One region of the Bradyrhizobium denitrificans genome, then DNA from elsewhere that is predicted to be linked to it. Evidence: riboswitches for the same ligand, from Rfam matches in the RefSeq annotation. Region 1 holds a riboswitch; the other holds the start of a gene.
What was found. A riboswitch is a leader RNA that binds a small molecule or an ion and turns the genes downstream of it on or off. The one in region 1 is predicted to bind cobalamin.
Positions count from the first base shown of each region.

Region 2: it holds a riboswitch for cobalamin, as region 1 does, so the genes downstream of both, HL671_RS32420 (HupE/UreJ family protein) here and HL671_RS04230 (TonB-dependent receptor plug domain-containing protein) in region 1, are expected to answer to the same signal.

Region 1 is NZ_JABFDP010000003.1:161,272-164,671, forward strand. It holds gene HL671_RS04225 (DUF2336 domain-containing protein) at 100-1,212, shown strand; cobalamin riboswitch at 1,311-1,528, shown strand; gene HL671_RS04230 (TonB-dependent receptor plug domain-containing protein) at 1,639-3,400, shown strand, end outside.
Region 2 is NZ_JABFDP010000037.1:15,750-19,149, reverse strand. It holds gene cobW (cobalamin biosynthesis protein CobW) at 1-611, opposite strand, end outside; gene HL671_RS32425 (DUF1636 domain-containing protein) at 629-1,024, opposite strand; gene HL671_RS32420 (HupE/UreJ family protein) at 1,028-1,660, opposite strand; cobalamin riboswitch at 1,779-1,971, opposite strand; gene cobU (bifunctional adenosylcobinamide kinase/adenosylcobinamide-phosphate guanylyltransferase) at 2,007-2,543, shown strand; gene cobO (cob(I)yrinic acid a,c-diamide adenosyltransferase) at 2,585-3,193, shown strand; gene HL671_RS32405 (cobyric acid synthase) at 3,197-3,400, shown strand, end outside.

The DNA of each region.
Region 1 (3,400 bases):
CACATTGTTATCGCCGATACGGAAAGCTGCGCGGTGCCGAGCCCGCAGCGGAGCAGAAGCGCGGCCGCTGCGGCAATTCCGGACCAGACGAGCGTGACCGTGTCTCAGCCAGAACAGCTTCCCGATTCAGAACATTCGATCATCTCCGAACTCGAGGACGCGGTTCGCGGCGGCTCCTCCGAGAAGCGCGTCCACACGCTCCGCCAAGTCACCAACCTGTTCCTGCATGATGGCGAACGCCTCAGCGAGGAGCAGATCAAAGTGTTCGACAACGTGCTGTGCATGCTGGTGTCCCGCGTCGAGACGCGGGCGCGGGCCGAGCTCAGCAAGCATCTGGCGCCGGTCGATTACGCGCCGGTCGACGTCATCCAGCGCCTCGCCCGTGACGACGAGATTTCGGTCGCCGAGAGCGTGCTGATGCATTCGACCCGGCTGTCCGAACACACCCTGGTCGAGGTCGCATCGACCAAGGGCCAGGACCACCTGATGGCGATCTCGAGCCGCCCGCATCTGACCGAGGCCGTCACCGACATCATCGTCGACCGCGGCGAACGTCGCGTCATCCGCAAGCTCGCCAACAACCAGACCGCGCGCTTCTCCGAGACCGGCTATTCCGGGATGATGGCGCATGCCGAGGATGACGACGAACTGACCGAGATCATCGGGCTGCGCGTCGACCTGCCGAACAAGCATTTGCGCGACCTCCTGCGCCGCGCCACCGATTCGGTGCGCACCAAGCTGATGGCCTCCGCCCCGCCGGCGCTGCAGAAGGAGATCAAGAAGGTCCTGAAGACCATCAGCGACGTCGCGCGCAGCGATGGCGGCCTGGTCGGGCGCGACTTCACGCTGGCCGAAGAGGCCGTCAAGCGCATGAAAGGGCTGAACGAGCTCAACGACACCGCCATTGCCTTTTTCGCCGAGACCCGCCGCTTCGGCGAAGTAGCGGCCGCGCTCGGAATGCTCAACAACGTGCCGACCGAGATGATGGCCAAGGTGCTGGAAGGCCCGCGCACCGACATCGTGCTGATCCCCTGCCGGGCGGCCGGGCTGATCTGGCCCGCCGTCGCCAAGATCCTGACTCACCGCCCGATCAAGCACGCCATCGACAGCGAGACGCTCAAGCTGGCGGAGCGCGATTACACCAGACTGTCGCTGGACACGGCGCAGCGCACGCTGCGGTTCTGGATGGTGCACAACAAGGTCGAGAAGTAAGCCGGACCGACCTTGCCGGTTTCGCAGGACGGAGTCGCGCGATACCGGCCTATCGCCGGGAGATCGCGTCGCCGTGATTGACTCGGCCACACCCGCACACCTACTGTGATGACGACGGTGCCCCATAACCGGGGCTCAAAAGGGAATGCGGCGCCGGACGCGTCTCGCGAGGGACATGATCGAAGGGCGCAGCTGTCCCCGCTCGTGCAGGCGGCAAATGACGCGTCATAGGCCACTCGGAAATCCTGGTCCCGGAACGACGTCATGGCGGCTATGACACGCGAGCCAGGGCACCCGCCGTCAGCGGTGGTCACACGCGAACATATCGGTCCGGATGGTGTTGGCACCGTCTTCAGGCCGGCCGGCAACGACCTGCGTGGCACCTCGTTCGCGGTGACGTGCCACTGACGTGATGCCGAGGTCCACGTGTCTCCCGTTTCCCATGCCCGGCACTGCCGCGCCGTCCTGTCCTCGTCCTGTGTGCTCACATCGATTGCGCTGCTCGGTGCGTTTTCTGCAGCCGCGCAGCAATCCGCCTCCCCGCATCTGCTGCCGCCCGTCGAGGTCGACCCGCCACACAAACCGGCCGCCCGGAAACCGGTCGTCGCCGGCAGATCTCATGCCCGCAGCGCGGCATCGGCGCAGAGGCCGGTAGCGCCTGCCGCCGCCAGCCCAACCGGCATCGCCACGCCAGCCGCCGAGGCCGGCCGGTCGATCACCGTGGTGACTGACAAGGATATCGCCACCCAGCAGGGCCGCAGCCTGCCGGACATCCTGAGCACGGTCCCCGGCTTGACCGTCGTGCAGGCCGGCGGTCCGGGCGGGCAGAGCACCGTCTCCACCCGCGGCACCAGCGCCAACCATACCAAGCTCGTCATCGACGGCGTCGATGTCGGCAACGTCACCAACAGCAATGGCGCGCCCGATGTCGAGCATCTGCTCACCGCCGACATCCAGCGGCTCGAGGTGCTGCGCGGGCCGCAGAGCGGCCTCTATGGCGCGGATGCGCTCGGCGGCGTGATCTCGATCACCACCCGCAAGGGTGACGGACCGGCACAAGCCACCGGCTCGATCGAAACCGGCGCGTATCGGAGTTTCAACCAGACCGCGGGACTCAGCGGCTCAAAGGATCAATTCAACTACGCGTTCAACATTGCGCACCTTCACGCCGGCGATGTGCCGGTGACGCCCTGGCAATTGCTGCCACCAGGACGGAAGGCGATCGGCAACGCCTATGACAACGTCACGGCGTCGACCAGGCTCGGCGTCGACCTGAACGAGGCCTGGACGCTGAACGCGCTGGTTCGCCACACCGACGCGAGCCTGCTGTTCACCGGGGACAGCGGATCTCCGAGCTTTCCGAATGCAACCCAAAGCCATCACACCGACCGCCAGTTGACGACCCGCGAGGAAGCCGTCTGGTCGCTGCTCGGCGGCCGCATCCGCAACCATTTCGGCGTGAACTACGTCAACAACTGGTCTTACGATCTGGCGCCCGGCAATCCGGCGCCTACCATCGCCACCGGCGAGCGCATCAAATATGACTGGCGCGCAGTGGCCGAACTCTCCCCGCGCAATCATCTTGTGGTCGGCGTGGAGCAGCAGGCCGAGCGGCTGAAGGCGGCCGACGTCCTGGCCGAGAACGGCAACAAGGCCGGCTTCGTCGAGCTGCAGACCGAATTCGCCAAGCGCTGGTTCGTGGTCGCGAGCCTGCGCGACGACGTCGACGATCGGTTCGGCGGCCACGGCACCTACCGGATCGCGCCGGCGGTGATCCTGCCGGTGACCGAGACCCGGCTGAAGGCGAGCTATGGCACCGGCTTCAAGGTGCCGACCTTGAGTCAGTTGTATCAGAATTTTCCGGCCTTCAATTTCTTCGCCAATCCGAACCTGAAGCCGGAGGCGAGCATCGGCTACGATGCCGGCTTCGAGCAGCCGCTGTTCGAGGATCGGTTGCGCTTCGGCGCGACCTACTTCCACAATGACATCACCAACCTGATCAGTTTCAACGCGAACGCCACCTCCTTTGCCAATATCGGCTTCGCCACCACCGAAGGCACCGAGAGCTTCGTCGCGGCGAAACTGACCGATCGCATCTGGCTCCGCGCAGACTACACGTTCACCCGCGCGGTCGACGCGAGCACCGGTCAGCAGCTGTTGCGCCAGCCGAGAGAGAAATGGAGCGCCA
Region 2 (3,400 bases), on a different contig from region 1:
GCGGCGATCTCAGCCGCAACATCCTTGCGCTGCTGCTCGCTCAAGAGGTCGCTCTTGTTCATCACAACGAGGTCGGCGCAGAGCAGCTGATCCTCATAGACCTCCTCGAGCGGATTGTCGTGATCGAGCGAATCGTCGGCGGCACGCTGCGCGGCCAAGGCCTCCGGATCATCGGCGAAGCGGCCAGCGGCGACAGCAGGGCCATCGACGACAGCGACGACGCCATCGACGGTCACACGCGTCGCAATCTCCGGCCAGTTGAAGGCCTGCACCAGCGGCTTCGGCAGTGCGAGGCCCGAGGTCTCGATCACAATATGCTCGGGCGGCTCCTTCTGGTCCAGCAGGCTCTTGAGCGCCGGCACGAAATCATCCGCGACCGTACAGCACAGGCATCCGTTGGACAGCTCGACGATGCGATCCTCTGGACAGTCCGGCACGCCGCACCCTTTCAGGATGTCGCCATCGATGCCGACATCGCCGAACTCGTTGACGATGATCGCGAGCCTTCGGCCATTCGCCGTCTCGATCAGGTTGCGCACCAGCGTGGTCTTCCCCGCGCCAAGGAAACCGGTGACGATGGTGCAAGGCGTCTTGGCGTAGGACTTTGTCATGGCGAGAGCTCTCGTCTTCAGCGCGGCAACGACAGCGCGGGTACCCGCGCAACGGTGTTCTTGCGGACGTATTCCGGACGCTCGCGCCAGGCCGGCAGACCGGCCTCGTGACGCTGATGCAGCTGAGCGAATGTCAGCACATCCTGCGCATGAATGTCGGGATCGAGTGCGCCGAGCACATAGGTCCACTTGCCCGGCGCCGTCACCGCGACGGTGCAGGCACGGTTGCAGTTCGACAGGCACTCGACGCCGACCACGGCAACACCGGCGCGCTGCTCTGCGGGCGCGGCCTCGATCGCGGCAAGCAGACGCGCTCCAGCCCGCGGCTGGTCAGCCGACGCACTGTCCACACCCTGCGCACGGCAAGTGATGCAGACGAACAGTGTCGTCTGCCCAAGCTCTGATGCGGTCATCAATCAGCCGATCACGCCGGCCGCCGTCGCCGCCGCGACACCGCCCACCAGAACGATGGCAGCGCCCGCGATGCGTAGCGCGACTGGCGCAAGCGTGTCGGCCTTCGCGGACAGCGCCTTCGTGCCCAGGAATGCTCCCACCGCGATCAGGGTCTGGATCACCAGCAGGCCGGCGAAATAGGCCCCGAGCGGGGTGTTTTCGGCGCCGACGATCGACTCACCCAGCGCATAGCCGTGCACGAGGCCGGTCAGAGCGAACAGAGCCGCGACGGGCAGCACGCCGAACTGGCCGCGCATCACGACCAGAAGACCGACCACCGCGGTGGAAAGACCGACCAGCAGTTCGGCCGCGGGAATGTTGGCCTTGGCCAGATGCAGACCGACGCCGGCGATCATTGCGGTGGTGAAGGCGAGCACCGGTGCAAAGCCGCGCCCGAGCAGCGCCGCAACGATGCCGGCGCCCACGATGGCCGCCAGATGATCGAGCCCGATGACGGGATGACCCAAACCGGACAGCAGACCTTGCGCGAAGGTCTGCGGCAGCTTGCCGTCCATCATATGATGCGCAAAGGCGGGCTCGGCCGCGAGCAGGACAAGGCTCGCGAGCGCGAAGGACGCAGTGCGGTTGAACTTCATGGCCATCTCCGTCGCTTGCCGGCTCCCCAGAGGGCCGGACGATGCGCTGCATCCGACGGCATCCCGCCCATCCCGGCGGGATCAAACCAGCATCGCGACTCCCCGCGCGACGGGTCGGCCAACAGCAATGTCGACGGCAGGTCTCCTGGCTCTCGGGTCGCTGCGTGAAACCACCTTCCCGGTTTCCCAGTGGTGTCTTGGCCTCACACTCGCCGATTACAGTTGCGGGGGCAGCCACGGCCTTGGGTTCAGAACCCGCACCGTGTTCCCTAAATCTCTCCTTTCGGAGAACCGTCATCCTGTTAGATACGGGTCGCGCCAAAGCCCGTCAATCGGAATCGTCCCCATGGACCCTGCCCCGCCGTCCCCCGCCCTGCCGCGCCTAACCTTGGTGCTCGGCGGCGCGCGCTCGGGCAAGAGCCGCCATGCTGAGGCGCTGGTGACCACGAATCCGCCGCCCTGGATCTATGTTGCGACCGCACAGGCATCCGACGATGAGATGACCGCGCGCATCGCGCAGCACAAGGCGCGGCGCGTGGCGGGATGGCAGACGCGTGAGACCACCCATGATCTCCCCGCTCTCGTCCGCGCCCATGCCGGCTCGCGCATGCCGCTGCTGATCGACTGCCTGACGCTCTGGCTCAGCAATGTGATGCTCGCCGAAATGGAGGTCGCGGCTTGCTGTGCCGATCTCGTCGACGCGCTCGCCGCAGCGTCCGGTCCGATCGTCGTCGTGTCCAATGAGGTCGGTCTCGGCATCGTCCCGGACAATGCGCTGGCGCGCGCATTCCGCGATGCGCAGGGGCGGCTGAACCAGGACGTCGCAGCGGCGGCCGATCGGGTGATTCTGATGGCGGCGGGACTGCCGCTGATCTTGAAATGAACAGGGCTCAGACCGGACTTGGACATGAAAGGAATCTGCCGATGACCGAGAGCGCCGAGGATGCCCGCCACAAGGCCAAGATGGAGAATCGCAAGGCGGTTCAGGATGCCGAGGTGGCGTCGAAGACCGTCGAAAAGGGCCTGCTGATCGTCCACACCGGCAAAGGCAAGGGCAAGTCGACCGCGGCCTGGGGCCTGATGCTGCGCGCTCTGGGCCGCGGCTTTCGCATCGGCGTCGTGCAGTTCGGCAAGGGTGCGTGGGAGACCGGGGAGCGCAAGGCGATCGAGCGTTTCGGCGATCAGGTGTCGTGGCACACGCTCGGCGAAGGCTTCACCTGGGAGACGCAGGATCGCGCGCGCGACGTCGCCGCGGCCGAGCGCGCCTGGGGCAAGGCGAAGGAGCTGATGGCCGATCCCACGATCCGGCTGCTGATCCTCGACGAGCTCAACATCGCCTTGCGTTATGACCATCTGCCGATCGGCGACGTGGTCGCAACGCTGGCCGGGCGCCGCCCCGATCTGCACGTCGTCGTCACCGGCCGCAACGCCAAGCCGGAGCTGATCGAGGCCGCCGATCTCGTCACCGAGATGAACCTCGTCAAGCATCACTTCGCGGCCGGCGTGAAGGCGCAGGAAGGCATCGAGTACTAGTCCATGCCCGCACGCGCCATCATGTTCCAGGGCACCGGCTCCGACGTCGGCAAGTCGCTGATCGTCGCCGGGCTCGCACGGGCGCTGACCTTGCGGGGGCTGAAGGTGGCGCCGTTCAAGCCGCAGAACATGTCGAACAACGCCGCGGTCACCGCCGATGGCGGCGAGATCGGCCGCGCCCAGGCGCTGCAGGCGCGCGCGGCGCGG